Regions from separate parts of the Yersinia kristensenii genome, predicted to be linked through region 3. Evidence: predicted binding sites of a transcription regulator. Region 3 holds the regulator's gene; each other region holds the start of a gene.

Region 1 (7,603 bases), 3.1 Mb from region 3:
CTGGCCCTAAAATCGGGTCAACACCGGGGAATTTGTTGAATGGCAGCACCACTTCTTTGACCGAGTAGTAAGGCGGAATAATTTCTTCCAGAACCCCTTGTTCGGCCAATGTCTGCCCCACCATCACACGGGCGGCAATTTTTGCTAATGGCATGCCGGTCGCTTTAGAGACGAATGGCACGGTACGCGCAGCGCGTGGGTTAACTTCAATCAGATAAACTTCGTTATTCTTCACCGCAAACTGCACGTTCATCAAGCCGCGAACACACAGCTCAAAGGCCAGTTTTTCCACTTGCTGGCGCATAACATCCTGAATTTCCTTGCTCAGGGTGTAAGCTGGCAATGAACATGCTGAGTCACCGGAGTGAACCCCTGCTTGCTCGATGTGCTCCATAATGCCGCCGATTAACACGCGCTCACCGTCACAAATGGCATCCACATCCACTTCTACCGCGTCATCAAGGAAGCGGTCGAGCAACACCGGCGCATCATTTGACACACTCACCGCATTTTGGAAGTAACGGCGCAGGTCAACTTCGTCATAAACAATTTCCATTGCGCGGCCACCCAATACATAAGATGGGCGCACCACCAGTGGATAACCCAGCCCCGCGGCTTTCTCAACAGCCTGTTCAATCGTCGCTACTGTGGCGTTAGCCGGTTGCTTCAAGCCCAGACGATTGACCGCCTGCTGGAAACGTTCACGGTCTTCGGCGCGGTCGATAGCATCCGGGCTGGTGCCGATAATGGGCACACCGGCAGCTTCCAACTCACGGGCTAATTTCAGTGGAGTCTGGCCACCGTATTGCACGATAACACCCTGCGGCTTCTCGATGCGGACGATTTCCAGCACGTCTTCCAGTGTCACTGACTCAAAATAGAGGCGGTCAGAGGTGTCGTAGTCAGTCGAAACCGTTTCAGGGTTGCAGTTCACCATGATGGTTTCATAACCGTCTTCACGCAGCGCCAGTGATGCGTGTACACAGCAATAGTCGAATTCAATCCCCTGGCCGATACGGTTCGGGCCACCACCCAGCACCATCACTTTCGGGCGATCGCTGGTAGGGTTAGATTCGCACTCTTCCTCGTAGGTCGAGTACATATAAGCGGTGTCAGTAGAGAATTCTGCCGCACAGGTATCTACGCGCTTATAAACTGGGTGCAATCCGTGCTTATAACGTAATTTGCGCACTTCGCTTTCCGCCGCGCCAACCAATTTCGCCAAACGGGCATCGGCAAAGCCTTTGCGTTTCAACTGGCGCATATACTCAGCATTCAGGCCATTGATACCGCATTCCGCCACATTTTCTTCCAGGCGCACCAGCTCTTCAATCTGCACCAGGAACCAGCGGTCGACGTTAGTCAGGTTGAAAACACCATCAACCGACATACCGGCGCGGAAGGCATCGGCGATATACCAGATGCGATCACAACCGGCTTCTTTCAATTCACGACGGATCTTAGTCAGGGCTTCAGGATCATCGAGACTGACTTTAGGATCAAAACCGGTCACGCCGACTTCCAGACCGCGTAATGCTTTTTGCAGTGATTCCTGTAGCGTGCGGCCAATGGCCATCACTTCACCCACAGATTTCATCTGCGTGGTCAGGCGGTCATTAGCGCCAGCAAATTTTTCGAAGTTAAAGCGCGGGATTTTAGTGACAACATAGTCGATGGATGGCTCGAAGGAAGCCGGCGTGCGGCCACCAGTGATGTCATTCATCAACTCATCCAGCGTATAGCCCACTGCCAGCTTGGCGGCAATCTTAGCGATTGGGAAGCCGGTGGCTTTAGAGGCCAGCGCAGAGGAGCGCGACACGCGCGGGTTCATTTCAATCACGATCAAACGGCCATTCTTCGGGTTCACCGAGAATTGCACATTAGAGCCGCCGGTCTCTACGCCGATTTCACGCAATACCGCCATCGAGGCGTTACGCATGATTTGATATTCTTTGTCTGTCAGAGTCTGCGCCGGGGCAACAGTGATGGAGTCACCGGTGTGAATGCCCATGGCATCGAAGTTTTCAATGGAGCAGACGATGATGCAGTTGTCGTTTTTATCGCGGACAACTTCCATCTCATACTCTTTCCAGCCAATCAGTGACTCATCAATCAGCAACTCTTTGGTTGGCGATAAATCCAGGCCGCGCTCGCAAATTTCTTCAAACTCTTCGCGGTTATACGCGATACCGCCACCGGTGCCGCCCATGGTAAAGGAGGGGCGGATAATGCACGGAAAGCCGACGTCAGCCGCAACAGCCAGTGCTTCTTCCATATTGTGCGCGATACCTGAACGGGCGGTATCCAGACCAATTTTCTTCATCGCGATATCAAAGCGACGGCGGTCTTCAGCTTTATCGATAGCATCAGCAGTAGCACCAATCATGGTGACACCGAATTCAGCCAGAACCCCCTGACGCTCTAATTCTAATGCGCAGTTCAGTGCGGTTTGGCCGCCCATAGTCGGCAATACTGCGTCTGGGCGCTCTTTTTCAATGATTTTGCGCACCACTTCCCAGTGAATCGGCTCGATATAAGTGGCATCGGCCATTTCTGGGTCAGTCATGATAGTGGCTGGGTTAGAGTTCACCAGAATAACGCGGTAACCCTCTTCACGCAGTGCCTTACAAGCCTGAGCGCCGGAGTAGTCAAACTCACAGGCCTGGCCGATAACAATCGGGCCTGCGCCCAGAATCAGGATGCTTTTTATATCTGTACGTTTTGGCATGGTTTGACGCTCCTGATTATTTGTGAGTGTGGCTAGCGGTCGCACGGTAAGCTTCAATCAGCTCGATAAAGTGATCAAACAGCGGGGCGGCATCATGCGGCCCAGGGCTGGCTTCCGGGTGACCCTGGAAACTGAACGCTGCTTTATCGGTACGGTGAATCCCTTGCAGGGAACCATCGAATAAAGAAACGTGCGTCGTGCGCAAGTTGGATGGCAATGTGGTTTCATCAACCGCAAAACCGTGGTTCTGCGCGGTGATCATCACACAATCAGCATCCAAATCTTTCACTGGATGGTTGCCACCGTGGTGACCAAATTTCATTTTGACGGTTTTCGCGCCGCTCGCCAGTGCCAGCAGTTGATGACCTAAACAGATGCCAAACACCGGAATATCGGTTTCCAGGAAGCGTTTAATCGCCGCGATGGCATAATCGCATGGCTCTGGATCCCCTGGGCCATTAGACAAGAAAATGCCATCTGGATTGAGCTTTAGAACCTCTTCCGCTGGAGTCTGGGCCGGAACCACTGTCAGGCGGCAACCTCGGTCTACCAACATGCGCAGAATATTGCGTTTTACCCCGTAGTCGTAAGCCACCACATGGAATGGCAGGTCTTCCGCTTGCTTCGCCGCAGGTAAATCACCTTCCAGAGTCCAGCTGCCTTGCAACCAGTGATAAGCTTCTTTGGTGGTGACTTCTTTGGCCAGATCCATTCCCTTCAACCCGGGGAATGCTTTAGCTTTTTCCAGCGCCAGCGCAGCATCAGATAAGTCACCCACAATAATGCAGCCGTTCTGTGCGCCCTTCTCGCGCAGCAACCGTGTCAGCTTGCGCGTATCGATATCTGCAATCGCAACAATGTTGTGGCGCTTGAGATAATCAGCTAAGCCTTCTTCATTACGGTAGTTGCTGGCAATCAATGGCAGGTCGCGAATAACCAGACCTTGGGCGTGTACTGCGGAGGATTCTTCATCGGAGGCATTGGTGCCGACATTGCCGATATGAGGATAAGTAAGAGTGACGATCTGGCGGGAGTAGGAAGGATCAGTAAGGATTTCTTGATAACCGGTCATCGACGTATTGAAGACCACTTCCCCCACTGCCGTACCTTCTGCCCCGATGGCCCGACCGTGAAATTGGGTTCCGTCTTCGAGAACCAATAGCGCTGACTTAATCAAAACATCCTCCAGGGAATAAACAGTCACATTATTTGCATATTAATTCACATCTAGCGATCTAAATCAATGCAAAAACCGCCCTCAGAGCCAATTTTTGGCAAATTGGGCGCATTTTAATGATGAGTGACGCTTTTGTCTAGCCAAAGTGCCATTTTTTCTCTGTTTTTTACCGTTTTCATTAAAATGAGTGGATTATAGCGGCAAAAACACATGCTAACTTAACATAGTAAACGGTTGCGAGGGTAAGTGACTGGAAAAAATCGTTGTGGCACACTGAAAGTGAGTATTATCATTTAATACAGAGGAAAAAAGACAAAAAACAGCGAGAAAACACCACAAAATACAAGTTATCTATAAAAAACTAATATAAATACAAAATAAAACAACAAAATAAAAAAGGACAATAAAATATTGCCCTGTTATCATATAGTTATGATAGAAACAACCACATCACGGGTTGTGCTTTACACTGTTAAAGTTCGTTCAAATTCAGTACATCGCGCATATCAAACAAACCATTATCACGCTCACAGACCCAAATAGCAGACTTAACCGCCCCATTGGCAAAAGTCATGCGACTGGTGGCTTTATGTGTGATTTCTACTCGCTCACCGATATCAGCAAACATCGCTGTATGCTCGCCCACAATGTCACCCGCGCGCACAGTAGCAAAGCCGATAGTGCCGGGCTTTCGCTCCCCTGTGTGGCCTTCGCGGCTATAAACCGCACAATCTTTCAATGAGCGCCCCAAGGATTCAGCTATCGCCTCTCCCATGGCCAACGCGGTACCTGACGGCGCATCCACTTTATAGCGGTGATGCGCTTCAATAATTTCGATATCGGTGTAATCGCCCATGACTTTGGCGGCCTTTTCAAGCAGCTTAAGCACCACATTGACCCCAACACTAAAGTTAGCGGCGAACACAATGCCAATGTCAGATGACGCAGCACTGATGGCGGCTTTACCGGCATCATCAAAACCGGTGGTCCCAATGACCATAGCCTTACGATGCATGTGGCAAATAGCCAAATGTTCCAGAGTGCCCTCTGGGCGGGTAAAGTCGATCAACACATCAAAATTATCAATTACCTTGGATAAATCATCACTTACCGTGATATTTAGCAATCCTGTTCCAGCCAGCTCACCCGCATCACTTCCCACCAGGGTGGAGCCCGCGCGCTCTACAGCAGCGCCCAGCACAACACCTTTCGTCTGTGTAATAGCCTGGATAAGCTGCCGGCCCATACGGCCACCCGCGCCAACAACGGCGATACGAATTGTTGAATCAGTCATGAGTTCTCCCAATATTGTGTCATCTACCCTGACAAGGGTTCAGATTAGCCGCCCGCCATGCACTCTGCCAGCCTATTTAATCTGTATTAGAAAAAAATGATATACGGCCGCTTTTATCAGTGAAACCACTTAATTCCTTACATAACATTTGCTAACCCTCTCGCCGTGAGCATGTATAGGTAGCTCAATGTGCAATCCAAACGGAGTCAGTACAATAACGGTTCATCAGGCATAATACGGTTATTTCGCATATTCATGCAGTTATGGTGAATTACACCCGTAAAAAAGCAGCCACTTAGGGCTGCTTGATAGACCTACGAATGCGCGCTGGAGATCAGTCGACCTGCTTAACCTCAACACGTAATTCTTTGGGAACTTCAAAAATGATACTTTCTTCACGACCACGCAGTTCAACAGACCCATCGGCACCGAGAGCTTTCAAGCGCGCGATGACTTGCTGAACCAGAATATCCGGTGCCGAAGCGCCAGCCGTCACACCAATACAGGCCGCATTCTGTAGCCAGGACTCTTGGATATCAGCCGCAGAATCAATCAGATAGGCCGATTTCCCCATGCGCTGCGCCAGCTCAGCCAAGCGGTTCGAATTGGAAGAGTTTTTCGACCCCACCACCAAAACCACATCCGCATCATTCGCCAGATTCCGTACCGCTTCTTGTCGGTTGGTTGTGGCATAGCAGATATCATCTTTACGTGGGCCGATAATCTTCGGGAAACGCTGGCGCAAAGCATCAATCACTGCGGAAGTATCATCAACTGACAAGGTAGTTTGGGTCATAAAGCAGAGGTTATTCTCGTCTTTAACATTCAGCTTCCAAACATCATCAGGTGACTCGACCAAATACATCCCCCCTTTCGGGTTGTTATATTGGCCCATCGTTCCTTCCACTTCCGGATGGCCAGCATGGCCTATCAGGATAGCTTCTTTCCCTTTGCGACTGGCACGAGCAACTTCCATATGAACTTTAGTCACCAATGGACAGGTTGCATCAAACAGCATCGTCAATTCGCGCGCGCGAGCCTCGGCACGAACAGCCTGTGACACGCCATGAGCCGAGAAAATCAAAATGGAACCATCAGGCACCTCAGAGATATTCTCAATAAAAATAGCCCCGCGCTCGCGCAGACTATCAACCACATAGCGGTTGTGCACCACTTCATGGCGCACATAGATTGGCGCGCCATACATCTCGATCGCGCGTTCAACAATACTGATAGCCCGATCAACTCCGGCACAAAAGCCGCGTGGATTAGCCAGCAATATCTGCATGCATAGCCTCCTGTTGGGGGTCAATCTCCAGTACTTCAATATCAAAGCTGACGACATGCCCTGCCAACGGGTGATTAAAATCAACAGTAATGGACTCTTCTGCCACTTCCCGTACTACGCCCGGCATTTCACTGCCATCTCGGGAGGTAAACAGCATAATAGTGCCCGCATCCGGTATGCCAGTTTGCGCAAAATCACGCTGCGTAAAGTACTGAATCAAATCAGGACTTTCCAAACCAAATGCATCTTCAGGTTGCAAAGTAAAAGTGTGTTTATCGCCCACTTTCAAACCAATCAACTGTTGCTCCAGCGCATCGCTTAAGCTGTTATCGCCTAAGCGAAATAGCGCGGGCTTCCCGTGAATATGGGTAGATTCTGCCGTTGAACCATCTTCCAGTTTGAGAGTGAAATGCACCAATACCGCACTCTTGTCTTGTACAACATGGTCTGCTACTTGATGACCGTCTACCTGTTCGGACATATCACTCCCCTTTATTCATCGCGGTTTTTTCCGCCGGGCTTAAGAAGCCTTCAAAGATAACCAGCGCAGCACCGATACAGATGGCGGTATCAGCAAAGTTAAATGTCGGGAAATGCCAGTTATTGACGTGGAAATCGATAAAATCGATCACCGCACCATGTACCATGCGATCAAATAAATTACCTAATGCCCCACCGATAATCAGGGCATAAGCACAATTTAACAGACGTTGCTTGGCCGTAGACCGGTACATCATCACCATCAATAGGACTGAAATACCGATAGCTATCCCCGCAAAGAACCAACGCTGCCAACCGCTTTTATCCGCAAGGAAGCTAAATGCCGCGCCAAAATTCTGCGCGTAAGTCAGGTTGAAAAAAGGAATCAGTGGCACGGACTCATACAGCGCAAAGTGGGTCATGACCCACTGTTTGCTACCGAGATCCACAATCACCACCAGTACAGCCAGCCATAACCAGCGCAATCCGGTCGAACAAATAGGTTTACTCATCAGGCGTATTTACGCTCTTCACCGTCTCCGGCAACGTTAGTGACACAGCGGCCGCACAATTCAGCATGTTCCGCCACCAAACCGACATCTTGAGTGTAATGCCAGCAACGCGGGCACTTCTCAC
Region 2 (7,603 bases), 3.7 Mb from region 3:
AATGCGAGACTGCTTATTCGTTCAATATTTATAATCCGAGGATCTCTTTCACAAAGGGGATGGTTAGTTTGCGCTGCGCGGTAATAGACGCGCGATCAAGCTGATCCAGTGTCATAAACAGCGTGCGCATTTCCCTGTCCAGCCGTTTTAACAGAAAACGACCGACATCTTCCGGTAATTCAAAACCCCGCAATTTGGCCCGTAATTGCAAAGCTTGCAATTTTTCATCATCTGATAAGGGCTGTAATTTATAGATTTGCCCCCAATCAAGTCGAGAGGCTAAATCAGGTAAACCGAGGTTCAACTGCCGCGGCGGGCGATCGCCGGTAATCAATAAACGGGTACGACCGGTTTCCACAATGCGGTTATAGAGATTAAATATCGCCATTTCCCACTGTTCGTCGCCTGCAATGCACTCAATATTATCAATACAAATCAGAGCCAACTGCTCCATGCCATCCAACACTTCCGGCACAAAATAAGCACGTTTATCCAGCGGGACATAACCCACTGCCTCACCTTTTTGTGATAACTCAGCACAAGCAGCATGTAACAAGTGACTGCGGCCACCGCCTTCGCGCGACCAGAAATAGATATAACTGCCATGAGACTGGTGAACAGCAGACTGGATCGCAGCTAATAGGGATGGGTTCTCCCCCGGATAAAAACTGGCAAAAGTTTCATCATCGGGAAGATAGAGTGGCAGTGAAAGCTGTGCCGGCGTATTCAGAAGCACCTCAACCAACAAAACGGGCGGGAAAACGTGGCAAGTTTACCACAAAAACTGACAACAGCATAAAAACCTGATCTGAGGCGAAAAGCTGGCCGAACCGACAAGCGCGGCTCAACCAGATATCACTTTATTTAAGTGTGGGCTCTTCTTCCGTGGCCTCAATAATCTCTTCTTCCGTGCGGATCAAACTGATCACCTTGAACAACAGACTCAGACCAATACCGACCACTGTTGCCAGCGCCATGCCTTTCAGTTCAGTTGCACCAATGTTCACTTTCGCCCCACTCACCCCAATGATCAGGATAACCGAGGTTAAAATCAGGTTTTGTGCTTTGTTATAGTCAACTTTTGACTCAATCAACACACGGATACCTGACGCCGCAATCACCCCGTACAACAGCAGTGAAACACCGCCCATGACCGGCACCGGAACCGCCTGAATTGCCGCAGCCAATTTGCCAACACAAGACAGCATAATCGCCAAAATAGCTGCGCCGCCAATAACCCAAGTGCTGTAAACACGGGTAATTGCCATAACCCCGATATTCTCACCATAAGTGGTATTTGGTGTGGAACCGAAGAAGCCGGAAATCACCGTCGAAATACCATTGGCAAACATTGAACGGTGCAAGCCAGGGTCACGAATCAAATCCTTTTTCACAATATTCGCTGTAACCACCAAGTGCCCAATATGTTCGGCAATCACCACCAAAGCGGCTGGCAGGATGGTCAGAATGGCAAACCACTCAAAGCGCGGGGTATAGAATGTGGGTAAAGCCAACCAATGGGCATCGCGAATAGGAGTCAAATCAACCACTCCCATCACGAATGACAAGGCATAACCCACTAGCACACCAATCAGAATAGGGATAATGGCGAAGAAACCGCGAAACAACACCGATCCTAGAATGGTCACACCTAATGTCACCATTGAAATGATGATGGTGGTGGAATCGACTGTCACCCCTTCAGCAGGCAGCAACCCGGCCATACCGGCTGCCACACCGGCAAGTTCAAGGCCGATAACTGCCACAATCGCCCCCATCGCCGCGGGCGGGAAGAGTACGTTCAACCAACCGGTACCGGCTTTTTTCACAATCAGTGCCACCAGGCAAAACAGCACGCCGCACATGATAAAACCGCCCAAGGCGACTTCGTATCCCAATGGCAACAGCAGCAATACCGGTGAAATAAAGGCAAAACTGGAACCCAGATAAGCCGGGATTTTTCCCTTACAAATGAATAAGTAAAGCAAGGTCCCGATACCGTTAAACAGCAGCACTGTCGCCGGATTAATTTTAAACAGAATAGGAACTAAAACAGTGGCACCAAACATCGCGAACAAATGTTGGAAACTCAGGGGGATCGTCTGGAGCAGCGGTGGACGCTCGCTGACGCCAATGGTGCGACGGCTCATTATCTCTATCCTCTTCAATGGTGTGATTTATACCCGTCACACTTCAAGCTGCATGTGCGTTGGCTGCCTTCGCTCACCCGAATCACTGACTCGCGTCAACTCATCGGGATTTACTCAGTTGCCGCTTTCCTGCGACTCGAATTATTTAGGGTATATGCTAAAAATTATTCAAAAAAAAGCCGACTATCGAGTCGGCTATCATCGTTTATTTGGTTCCGAAAATCTTATCACCGGCATCACCCAATCCTGGGATAATGTAACCCTGTTCGTTCAGACCTTGGTCGATGGAAGCAGTGTACAGCTCGACATCTGGATGAGCAGCTTCCAGTGCTTTAATACCTTCAGGTGCGGCAACCAACACCAACACTTTGATGCTCTTACAGCCAGCATTCTTAAGTAAATCAATGGTCGCAATCATTGAACCACCGGTTGCCAGCATCGGGTCAACCACCAGCGCCATGCGCTCATCGATATTTGACACCAGCTTCTGGAAGTAAGGTACTGGCTTCAGAGTTTCTTCATCACGATAGACGCCCACAACACTGATTCGCGCGCTAGGGACATTTTCCAATACCCCTTCCATCATGCCCAAACCAGCACGCAGAATAGGGACTACAGTAATTTTTTTCCCTTTAATCTGCTCAATCTCAACCGGCCCATTCCACCCTTCGATGGTGACTTTTTCAGTTTCTAGATCGGCGGTTGCTACATAAGTCAGTAAACTTCCCACTTCAGACGCTAACTCGCGAAAACGCTTTGTACTGATATCATTCTCACGCATCAAACCAAGTTTATGTTTTACTAGCGGGTGTTTCACCTCAACGATCTTCATTATTTTTCTCCTGGTTAGGCGACTGGCGGCCAAAAAAATCGCGAGATTATACCGCCTTTTTTTTTGAACACCACAATGAATAGCCTGATTCAGATCAATAGAAAATCATTATTAAGTCAAGCAAGCTAAAAATCAGCGTGATATCACAAGCTACTCGCAAACGTTTGCCTGCGCTGTTAGAATTGTCGCGTTTTCTTCCAAAGCTCAACCACGGGGACCTCGCAGTGACCAACAAAACCTCTCTCAGCTATAAAGACGCAGGTGTAGATATTGATGCCGGCAATGACCTTGTTGATCGCATAAAAGGTGTGGTTAAACAAACTCGTCGCCCAGAAGTGATGGGGGGATTGGGCGGGTTCGGTGCCCTGTGCGCTTTGCCACAAAAATACCGTGAACCTATTCTGGTTTCAGGCACTGACGGCGTCGGCACTAAGCTGCGTCTGGCGATGGACCTGAAACGCCACGATACCATCGGTATCGATTTGGTCGCCATGTGTGTTAACGACTTGGTGGTCCAGGGTGCTGAGCCACTGTTTTTCCTTGACTACTTTGCTACCGGTAAACTGGATGTGGATACTGCCGCCAGTGTGATTACCGGGATTGCCGAAGGGTGCAAACAGTCAGGTTGTGCACTGGTTGGGGGCGAAACTGCCGAAATGCCGGGGATGTACCACGGCGAAGATTATGACGTTGCCGGTTTCTGTGTCGGTGTGGTCGAAAAATCTGAAATCATCGACGGCAGCAAAGTCGCGCCGGGTGATGCTCTGGTCGCTTTAGGTGCCAGCGGCCCACACTCCAATGGTTATTCACTGGTGCGTAAAATTCTGGAAGTCAGCAATACCGACCCAGAACAGACCCAATTGGACGGTAAATCGCTGGCCGACCATTTGCTGGAACCGACCAAAATCTATGTGAAATCTATTCTTAACCTGATTGAGCAACTTGATATTCATGCTATTGCTCACTTGACCGGTGGTGGCTTCTGGGAAAATATCCCGCGCGTATTGCCACAAGGAACTCAAGCGGTTATTAATGAAAAGAGCTGGCAGTGGCCGGCAGTATTTAGTTGGTTGCAAGAGACCGGTAATGTCAGCCGCCACGAAATGTACCGCACATTTAACTGCGGCGTCGGTATGGTTGTTGTGCTCCCAGCGGAGCTGGCAGACAAAGCGGTTGAGTTACTGACAGCATCCGGTGAAAAAGCCTGGAAAATCGGAGTGATCGCTGCGGCAGCTGATGGTGTAGAACAAGTTATTATCAATCAATAACATTGCTGACTCAGCCTGCAACTTCAAGTAAAGGGTATTACCCAAAGTCATTGGAGTGGCAGGTAGGCGGCAAATGAATGAGCCCGATGAGTTTACATCAGTAAATGATTCGGGTAAGTGAGTGCTGCCAACACCCCTGTAGCTTCAAGTACGAAGGGTATTATGAAAAAGATAGTGGTTTTGGTCTCGGGCCAAGGCAGTAATTTACAAGCACTGATAGACGCCCAACAGCAGGGGCGTATTTCAGGCGAGATTAGTGCTGTTTTTAGTAATAATCCGCAAGCTTATGGGTTAGAACGTGCTGAATTGGCGGGCATTGCACACCATGCAATAGATGCCAAATCCTATGCTGATCGTGCCAGTTTCGACTTGGCATTAGCGCAAGCCATTGATCAATATCAACCTGATTTGCTGGTGCTAGCGGGTTATATGCGCATTCTCAGCCCAGAATTTGTTCAGCATTATGCTGGCCGGATGTTGAATATTCACCCCTCACTGTTACCGAAATATCCCGGCTTGCATACCCATCGTCAAGCATTAGAAAACGGCGATCTGGAGCACGGAACTTCAGTCCATTTTGTGACGGAAGAACTGGATGGTGGCCCGGTCATCCTGCAAGCCAAAGTCCCGATTTTCAGTGATGATACCGAAGAGGATGTGATTGAGAGAGTTCAAACTCAAGAACACAGTATTTATCCGTTAGTGGTCGGTTGGTTTACTGATGGCCGTTTGGCAATGCGTGAGAATGCAGCTTGGTTGGATAATAAGCGTTTGCCAACACAGGGCTATGCGGCTGAATAAAAACAGGTTAAGTGATATTGATTAAAGGCGCTACCATTTTAAGGTGAGCGCCTTTTTTAATTCCCCTGTGCTTATACCTTGTGCTAATAGTATAATTTTTAAGGCAGCAGCCGCTGTCGTCATATGAGGAATAAGCATGTCTACCACTAGCAGCGTCCGGTTACGCCCTCTGGAACGGGATGATCTGCCGTTTGTCCATCAGTTAGATAACAATGCCAGCGTTATGCGCTATTGGTTTGAAGAGCCTTATGAGGCTTTCGTCGAACTGTCTGATCTGTATGATAAACATATCCACGATCAGAGCGAGCGCCGTTTTATTATTGAAAGCCAGGGGACAAAAGTCGGCCTGGTTGAGTTAGTTGAAATTAACCACATTCACCGCCGTGCTGAGTTTCAGATTATTATCGACCCAGCCCATCAAGGCAAAGGTTTTGCTGGTTCCGCCGCACGACTTGCGATGGAATACGGTTTTTCTGTCCTCAATCTGTACAAACTCTATTTGATTGTGGATAAAGAAAATGAAAAAGCCATTCATATTTATACAAAATTAGGCTTTGAAATAGAGGGTGAATTGAAACAAGAGTTCTTTATCAATGGTGAATACCGCACAGTAATTCGTATGTGTATTTTCCAGCCGCAATATTTGGCTAAATATAAGACACCATCGATAAAGAGTGCTTAATATCTTGGGGCCAATTCAGTTGGCCCTAAAATCAATTCACGTCAGCAGTGATAATAAGGGGAAATCCTCTTTTAGTGCCAAACTCATGAGTTGTTGTTTAAATTGCCAACTTGAATTATCTATGGATTCACAACAGGTATGATAAGAATAAATGATACCAACCAAGTCATCTTCTGTTATCTCACCATGCTGACTAACATGGGCTGAGATGAGCGCTTTCAGATAGAAGAAATCTATCACTTGAAGATTAAAGACAGTAATCGCAGACTTATCCCCCATCGCTAATTGATCATGATGAATACGATAAAGAAAATAATTACGCAATACTGAATTGTGCTGCATGAAAAATGGCAATGCATACTGATGCCAGGCATCGCTTAATTGCTGTTCAATATTCTTCGGGCTCATCAATTTATCGGTGAGAACTCCCTGCAACGTATTGGCATAGGCCAGCAATACTTTAGCACCACGGATATCGGGCATCTGAGTCATAAAGTGGCGAAAGTAATTTAATAACTCGCAACGAATAGCTGGAGCGTAATCTATAGCCATTAAGGCATCCGCCGCTTTCCCCGAGGCAACGGCAGATATTAGCCTGACACGTAAACTATCGATCTCGGCCATTTTGTTTTTATTCACATCTGAACACATTTGATCCATCTGCAAAAATTGATTTATTGCCCACAGACTTTCTTCAATAGCACTCGTATCTTCAGTCGCGGCAATAATAGCAGCACACGCACGATTAACTAACCGCTCATCAATAACAATATCTGCCGCTTTGTAATAATCACATTGATGGATAGTCGAAAATCGCAATGTTAACGCTTCCGGAGAAAATAAGACTTTCCGCGTAACTTCCGGGCAGGAAAGCGACATACTTTTGATTTTCTGATTTTTATAAATATGCTCGACGCGGGGGTAAGTCGCACAATGATGACTCAGCGCATTAGCGCCTGCATGTTTGTGAATTTGACATAACCGTTGTTCATCAAGAAAGGGGCAACTCCCCTGGCTGTCGGGGTGAATATTAGCCCAAGAGGCAAGGCTGGCCTGGGTAACGGAAATATGGTTAATAGCAATGCGCTTGATATCTGCGTAAGGGCTTTTAATATATTTTTGATAACGATTTCTATCCAGCGTGACATTCTGGCCTTTGCAGCAATGTTCACGACAAGCTGTACCGACACAGCTAAATGTCTCCATAAAATCAGGCTGAGTTATCAATAGCTCTTTCACTTAATACTTCCATTCAATAGTCACCTAAATAACAAGCGGCACATGAAAGTATAAACTTAAATCGCAATTGATAAATAAAGCGAACACCTTAGAAAAGTGGGGTGGTCTGCTATGACTCTATAATCCGGCTGATTAGCCGTAGCGCCCGGTAATATAATCTTCAGTACGCCGCTGATGTGGTGAAGTAAACAACGCATCAGTATCATTATATTCCACTAAACATCCCTGGTGGATAAATGCGGTGTAATCTGAAACCCTGGCCGCCTGCTGCATATTGTGAGTCACTAATACCACGGTATATTGCTGTTTTAATTCAGTAATAAGTTCTTCGATAGTCAGCGTCGAGATAGGGTCTAACGCCGATGTCGGCTCATCCAGTAAGAGCACCTCCGGTTCAATCGCAATCGCTCGGGCTATCACTAAGCGCTGCTGTTGACCACTGGAGAGGCGAAAGGCATTTTCACGCAACCGGTCTTTAACTTCATGCCACAAAGCGGCAGCCCGCAATGAGCGCTCGACGGCCTCATCAAGCACCCGGCGGTCTCGGATTCCCTGCAAACGCAGGCCATAGACCACATTCTCATAAATAGATTTTGGGAAGGGATTAGGCCGCTGGAAGACCATGCCGACT
Region 3 (7,603 bases):
TTTAGTTGTACTGCCCCTCCAGCCGATTACTCTGCTGCGGGTTTCTCTTCTTCAGTGCGATATTTATCTGCTGTTTCTTTCAACAGTTGTTGCAGTTCGCCACGCTGATACATTTCCATCAGGATGTCACAGCCGCCAACCAATTCGCCGTCGACCCATAATTGTGGGAAGGTTGGCCAGTTAGCATATTTTGGCAGCTCAGCACGAATATCTGGGTTTTGCAAAATATCTACATAAGCAAAACGTTCGCCACACGCGGAAAGCGCCTGTACCGCCTGAGCAGAGAAACCGCAGTTTGGCAGCTTAGGTGAGCCTTTCATGTAAAGCAGGATTGGATTTTCTGCTATCTGGCGCTGAATTTTATCAATCGTCGTCATTTCTTGCTTCCTCAAGCCATTTCGTGGCTACAATACTTAGAACCTAACCATTAGGGCTATTTTATTATTGCGTCCTGTCTATTGTAGCGACTGTCACTACTGGAATAAAACGCCATCTTTTGCAGGGGCTTTACTCTTTCAGCAAATGGTTATATTGTCAGCTACAAATATGTGCATTCAGAATAACATTTTTGATCCCATTACTTCATTATTATCTTCATCGTGGGATACCAGAAATGTCGGGTAGCTAACCCGTTGACATATGGTTGATTTAAGGCCATTTGCCGGGTGAAAAAGCGACGATTGCGACGCCATTAATGTTTTCTCACAATATCGACTCAAATCCTGTCGCTCTCTGCTTTTTTATATCGTGAGTTTCGGCAATACTGTGACTCTTCGTATTCATTTCAGGGCCAAGGTTGGTAGCGTTATTATGCGTTTAATTGTTACGCTGTTTGTGCTGCTTTTTACCCAGCTATTTCTAAACCTTGCGCATGCATCGCCGCAGGCTCACGTTTCGGCCGAGCAAAAGAAAGGTCAAATCAGTCAGGCGAGCCCCGATGACCGTAAAAAACGTAAAGCCGATAGAACAACCAAAAAAGCCAAAGTGACCAGCGATAAAACCGCCAGTAAAAATGTCACAAATAAAACAATAGCCAATAACGATAAAAAGAAAACAGCAGCCACTGCCAGCAAAGTTATTAAGAAGAAAGTACAAGAGGTCAGTAACCCTACAAAAAAATCAGACAGCAATAAAACAATTCCGAGTAAAACAATCGCGACTAAAACACCTCAGATTAAAACCGCCGCCCATAAAAAAGTGGCGGTGGGTAAAATAGAGAAAGTTGCTTATGGCCGCCACCGAAATAAAACCCAAGGTAAAGCAGAGACCAAATTAGCGGCAAATAATAAGCTCACGCTCAGCCCTGCACATAAAAAACGCTATCAGCACGCCAAACAGACTGCGATGAGCAAACTGATGAAGCAAGTCGGTAAACCTTATCGTTGGGGGGGGACCTCCCCTAATACAGGTTTTGATTGCAGTGGGCTTATTTATTACGCCTATAAAGATGTCATCAGAATAAAAATGCCACGCACGGCTAATGAAATGTATCATTTACGCGATGCCGCACCGGTGAAACGCGCGGAATTAGAAAGCGGAGATTTAGTCTTCTTCAATATTGCTAATCGTGGTGTTGCTGATCATGTCGGCGTTTATTTAGGCAATGGCAAATTTATTCAGTCACCGCGTACTGGTGAAGAAATTCGCATTAGCATGCTAGATAATGACTACTGGCAAGATCATTATGTTGGCGCTCGCCGCGTCGTGACACCCAAAACTATTCGTTAATCAAAAAACGGGCCGCTAATCTCGATCCCCGCACCTGGTAGACCTATCGGGTGCCAATAACTCAATCATCGCCCCTCAATCACATAACTTCAGCACATGCTTTTCACACAATACCCCATCAAACGATGTGGTTATATCTGTCATTTCTGTTGAAAGTTGTTAAGATTAATACCCACAACAAAAATACAATAATTACGATTTTAACCGCCCCTCACCCCATCTTAGCGACTGCAAATGGTTGGATTTGAGGAGCAAACACCCTGAGCAACCCCGAAAGGAGAGAGCGATGTCTTTTGAATTACCGGCATTACCTTATGCACAAAATGCACTGGAACCGCACATTTCTGCTGAAACGCTGGAATACCATTACGGCAAGCACCACAACACTTATGTGGTCAACCTCAATAATCTGATTAAGGATACTGAGTTTGCAGGTAAATCCTTGGAAGAGATTATTAAAACTTCCAGTGGCGGTGTCTTTAATAATGCAGCCCAAGTCTGGAACCACACCTTTTACTGGCACTGTTTATCACCGAATGGTGGCGGCGAACCTACCGGCAAAGTTGCCGATGCCATTAATCAATCCTTTGGTTCTTTCGCTGAATTTAAAGCACAGTTTACTGATGCGGCGGTGAAAAACTTTGGCGCAGGCTGGACGTGGCTGGTCAAAAAAGCGGATGGCGCACTGGCGATTGTCAGTACATCAAATGCGGCAACACCGCTGACGACGGCTGATAAGCCGCTGCTGACTGTGGATGTGTGGGAACACGCTTACTATATTGATTATCGTAATGCGCGACCAAAATATCTGGAAAACTTCTGGGCCTTAGTAAATTGGTCTTTCGTTGAGAAAAATTTAGCCTGATACAGCGCAAACAGAAAGACAACACGCGTGGATATTATCAGTAGAAATAATTAAGGGCGGTTTAACCGCCCTACTAATGGCTTCACACCGGCAAGTGGTTTAATTAATTCATTACCGCCACGAAGCTAAAAGCAATAATCATCGCCAGCGCACCAACAGTCGTAATCAGCGACATTTTCAGATTGGTATCCATAAAAACTCCTCAGCCGGTTAATTTTTATACTTGGTCATATTTCAAGTAGCATCTGCGTTAACTACGTTAAATCGCCCGAATCACTTACACTGTAAGTGTATCGGAGGCTCATCCTACGTGTCAGCACAAGCTCTGTTCAAAATGGTTTACAACCAATTTGCCTTTCACTTGCCGCTTTCCTGCAACTCGAATTATTTAAAGTATAGTAAGGTAAAGGCACACAATTAGTGCGTTAAATCATTTTCCCACAGTTAAGAAAAAAAATCTTGTGCTCATTACGCACTTTATAACTTTGATTACCTCTTTCACTTTTCCTCCAGATCAGCCAAAATTCGCAGTTCATAACTGTATGCCGACTAATAATGTCCAATAAAACCTCTCAGACAGCCTGCTGATTCAACTTACCAGCCTACTCTTGTGTCTCTGTCTGAGCGGTGTTCGAGTCATACAGGCAAACGATTAACATAATACTTACCTACTGCAACAGGTGAGCTTAGGAGTCATTCTTTTTATGGCAACGATTAAAGATGTGGCCAAACACGCGGGTGTGTCTACCACCACCGTTTCGCACGTTATCAATAAAACTCGTTTCGTCGCCGAAAATACCAAGGCCGCTGTGTGGGCGGCCATTAAAGAGCTGCATTATTCGCCCAGTGCTGTGGCCCGCAGCTTGAAAGTTAATCACACTAAATCAATTGGCTTGTTGGCAACATCCAGTGAAGCACCCTATTTTGCTGAGGTAATCGAAGCAGTTGAAAATAGCTGTTATAGCAAAGGCTACACCCTGATTTTGTGTAATTCTCATAATAATCTGGATAAACAAAAAGCCTATCTGTCCATGCTGGCGCAAAAGCGTGTCGATGGATTATTGGTGATGTGTTCTGAATATCCTGAACAATTACTGGGGATGTTAGAAGATTATCGCAATATTCCAATGGTTGTGATGGACTGGGGTACTGCCCGTGGCGATTTTACTGACTCGATTATTGATAATGCATTCGAAGGAGGTTATTTGGCTGGCCGTTATCTTATTGAGCGCGGTCACCGTGATATCGGGGCGATTCCCGGTCAGTTATCGCGAAATACCGGTGGTGGTCGCCACCAGGGCTTTCTGAAGGCACTGGAGGAAGCCAATATCCCGCTGCGTGACGAATGGGTGGTTCAGGGGGATTTTGAGCCAGAATCCGGTTATAAAGCTATGCACCAAATTCTGACACAAAAACACCGCCCGACCGCCGTATTCTGTGGCGGTGATATTATGGCAATGGGTGCAATATGCGCGGCGGATGAATTGGGCCTGCGGGTGCCACAAGATATTTCAGTGATCGGTTATGATAATGTGCGCAATGCACGCTATTTCTCACCGGCGCTGACCACGATTCATCAGCCCAAAGAGAGATTAGGGGAAACCGCCTTTGCCATGTTGCTCGACCGCATTGTCAGTAAACGCGAAGACCCACAAACTATTGAAGTACATCCTAAACTGGTTGAACGCCGATCGGTGGCAGATGGCCCATTCCGCGATTATCGCCGCTAATCTTCGCCCGCCGGTAGCGCCCTGTTACCGGCAACTAATTCTGCCGTGCTTAATCATTACCCATGTCATTATCATCTCTTAGCCACTCATTATTAAGTGTGACACTGTCACCTAAATACGCCAGCATCCATGCTAAGGCTGGCGAATGATTATTCTGCTCCCACGTCAAGCAACACGGGCTATCAGGAAGTGGCTCGGCCAATGTTAATGCCACCAGTTTCCCTTGTTCAATCAAGGGCGATACCATATGCGCGGGCACCATTCCGACACATAATCCTGCACACAGACAATCTATTCCCGTGGCCCAATCCGGTGCCACTAAGCGCTGTTGGTTATCCAAGGTCCAGGTATCTCGTTTCGGCAAATTTCGCGCAGTATCCTCCAAACAAAGTGAGGGATAAGGCCGCAATTGGTCATCAGTAAGGGGCCCGGTTAAGTAAGCTAAGGGGTGATTGACGCTCACGACACAATGCCAGCTTAAAAAGCCCATGTCGCGGAAGACAAATCGCCCGCCAACCGGGATGGCGCGAGTCGCTCCAATGGCCATTTCAGCTTGTCCATCCGCCAGTGCATCCCAGACACCGTTAAATACCTCATAACGCACCCGCAGTTCGATATCGGGGAAATGGCGATAAAAATCCAATACTAACCGGCGGCTCCGCTGAGGTTTGACGATTTTATCGACCACGATATTGAGTTGCCCACGCCAACCATTTGCCACTTGTTGGCACTGTCGCCGTGTGCCATTCATTTTTTTGATAACATCTCTAGCTTCTTTGATAAAAACCCTGCCCGCCTCCGTCAATTCTACGTCCCGATGACGCCGCACAAATAACGGCACTGCCAGCCACTCTTCCAACTGGCGCACGGTATAACTTACCGCCGACGGGACGCGGTGCAATTCTTGAGCTGCGGCGCTGAAACTCCCGGTGCGAGCAACTGCATCGACCACATCCAATGAATATTCTGACCACATATTTTGCCCTTCCCCTAGACTAAATATTTGCCATCAATTTTTTTGATAGCATGGCGCAAATATTACCGTTTCACAACAGAATACCTCGCCGCTAGAATGCCCCCCGCAATGGAATTTCAATGATAAAAGTTTTGCCTGCAAAATTATAATGAGACACAAAAAATGAAAACGACTTCCAGTTTCATGTTCTATCTGGCCGGTTTGAGCATGTTGGGGTACCTGGCCACCGATATGTATTTGCCTGCCTTTGGCGCTATGCAACAAGAACTACAGACCTCCGCTGGCTCCATCAGTGCCAGCCTCAGTATCTTTCTCGCTGGTTTCGCTATCGCCCAGCTTATTTGGGGGCCTGTTTCCGATAAATTAGGCCGCAAACCGGTACTATTAGTCGGATTAGGTTTATTTGCCATTGGCTGTCTGGGCATCTTATGGGTTGAAACGGCGACACAGTTATTAGTTCTGCGCTTTATTCAAGCGGTGGGCGTCTGTTCTGCCGCCGTGAGCTGGCAAGCATTGGTGGTAGATCGGTACCACAGCAGCAAAGTCAATCGAGTGTTTGCAACCATAATGCCTTTAGTGGCGTTATCCCCCGCGCTGGCCCCTTTATTAGGTGCGTGGTTATTAAACCATTTCAGTTGGCGGTCAATTTTTGTCGTTTTGTTGGTGATTACACTGCTACTGCTGATCCCGACCGCACTGCTTAAGGAACGGAAAAAAGTAGTATCGGATAGCGTGCTTAAAAGCAAAAGTGCTATTAGTTTCTGGCAGTTGCTGAAATCCCCCGTATTTAGCGGCAACGTGATGATGTTTGCAGCATGTAGCGCGGGTTTTTTCGCCTGGTTAACCGGCTCACCTTTCATTTTAGGCGATATGGGATATAGCCCGAATGCCATAGGTTTGAGTTATGTTCCACAAACATTAGCCTTTTTGCTCGGGGGTTTTGCCTGCCGCAGTGCCTTAAGTCGGATTAAAGGCAACACTCTGTTGCCATGGCTGTTAGCCGGTTATGCCTTCAGTATGATTGCGCTCTATCTGATAGCCACATTGACGACACCAACACTGATGACCTTACTTATTCCGTTTTGCATAATGGCGCTGGTGAATGGTGCCTGCTACCCTATTATCGTAGCAAATGCATTAATGCCCTTTCCGGCGAATACTGGCAAAGCGGCAGCACTGCAAAACACGCTTCAGTTAGGTTTGTGTTTTATTGCCAGCATGATAGTTTCGCTTTATATCAGCCAACCTTTACTGGCAACAGTCACGGTGATGCTATCAACGGTCGCTTTAGCCATATTGGGTTATGGCATTCATTGCTACGCGATAAAAAATGGAAAAAGCCATACTCATAGTGACGACTATAATTACGCGGAGTCATAATTCCCAATAGAAATAGTCACTAAGGAACATGCTGGCCGGAAGCGATTTATTATTGAGAAAGCGCTCCGGCAAGCCTATACTCAATCGAACTGATTAGAATACCATTTAAAAAAAGCATTATCTTAAGCATTTTCTGTGCGCGTGGATTGCGTCACATTTCCTCTTATGGATGAGTTGCCCTAAGCCAAAGTGTCATTAGGGTTTCTTCTTAATCTTCCTCTGTCCGTAATGGATACCAGACATCAACTTTATTGGTATGTACCCGCATATATAGATTTTATTGCGCGTCATAAGTCAGAAGAAAGTGATGGAGAAGCTATGAGTTCATCCTGTATAGAAGACCAAAGTATTCAAGAAAATCCATGGTTCCGCATTGTACAAGAAATGCTGAATCGGGCTGATATTGAAATCAATGGCTCACGCCCTTTCGACATTCAAGTTAATAACCCGGACTTCTTCAAGCGGGTATTACAAGAAGGATCTTTGGCATTAGGTGAGAGTTATATGGATGGCTGGTGGGAATGTGAACGCCTGGATATTTTCTTCCAACGCGTTCTCAGAGCTGGTCTGGAAAAACAACTTCCACACCATTTCAAAGATACTTTACGCATTGCCGCCGCGCGTATTATCAACTTGCAATCAAAGAAAAGAGCCTGGATTGTTGGTAAAGAACATTACGATCTGGGTAATGACCTGTTTAGCCTCATGCTCGACCCCAATATGCAATATTCTTGCGCTTATTGGAAAGACGCCACAACACTTGAGCAAGCGCAGGAAAACAAATTGCAGATGATCTGTGAGAAGCTGCAATTAGCTCCCGGCATGACATTGCTCGATATTGGTTGTGGCTGGGGCGGGCTTGCTGCTTATGCTGCACGTCATTTCGGGGTGTCCGTCTCAGGTGTCACTATTTCGGCTGAACAG

Evidence for each region. The regulator PurR, encoded in region 3, represses purine synthesis genes. The targets are predictions, from matches to a motif close to CANGCAAACGTTTGCNTG.
Region 1: a site for PurR is predicted at 4,129-4,146, ahead of carA (glutamine-hydrolyzing carbamoyl-phosphate synthase small subunit). Genes of this name have one in related genera too.
Region 2: a site for PurR is predicted at 3,136-3,153, ahead of purM (phosphoribosylformylglycinamidine cyclo-ligase). Genes of this name have one in related genera too.

The regions. Positions count from the first base shown of each region.
Region 1 is NZ_UHIY01000001.1:593,676-601,278, forward strand. It holds gene carB (carbamoyl-phosphate synthase large subunit) at 1-2,728, opposite strand, end outside; gene carA (glutamine-hydrolyzing carbamoyl-phosphate synthase small subunit) at 2,745-3,905, opposite strand; gene dapB (4-hydroxy-tetrahydrodipicolinate reductase) at 4,378-5,199, opposite strand; gene ispH (4-hydroxy-3-methylbut-2-enyl diphosphate reductase) at 5,534-6,487, opposite strand; gene fkpB (FKBP-type peptidyl-prolyl cis-trans isomerase) at 6,468-6,968, opposite strand; gene lspA (signal peptidase II) at 6,970-7,479, opposite strand; gene ileS (isoleucine--tRNA ligase) at 7,479-7,603, opposite strand, start outside.
Region 2 is NZ_UHIY01000001.1:29,363-36,965, forward strand. It holds gene hda (DnaA inactivator Hda) at 29-736, opposite strand; gene uraA (uracil permease) at 861-2,150, opposite strand; gene upp (uracil phosphoribosyltransferase) at 2,356-2,982, opposite strand; gene purM (phosphoribosylformylglycinamidine cyclo-ligase) at 3,207-4,250, shown strand; gene purN (phosphoribosylglycinamide formyltransferase) at 4,413-5,051, shown strand; gene speG (spermidine N1-acetyltransferase) at 5,188-5,733, shown strand; gene fliB (flagellin lysine-N-methylase) at 5,770-6,972, opposite strand; gene pstB (phosphate ABC transporter ATP-binding protein PstB) at 7,105-7,603, opposite strand, start outside.
Region 3 is NZ_UHIY01000001.1:3,720,782-3,728,384, forward strand. It holds gene DX162_RS17035 (Grx4 family monothiol glutaredoxin) at 27-377, opposite strand; gene DX162_RS17040 (C40 family peptidase) at 811-1,728, shown strand; gene sodB (superoxide dismutase [Fe]) at 2,015-2,593, shown strand; gene cydH (cytochrome bd-I oxidase subunit CydH) at 2,697-2,786, opposite strand; gene purR (HTH-type transcriptional repressor PurR) at 3,298-4,323, shown strand; gene punR (DNA-binding transcriptional activator PunR) at 4,373-5,299, opposite strand; gene punC (purine nucleoside transporter PunC) at 5,462-6,679, shown strand; gene cfa (cyclopropane fatty acyl phospholipid synthase) at 6,998-7,603, shown strand, end outside.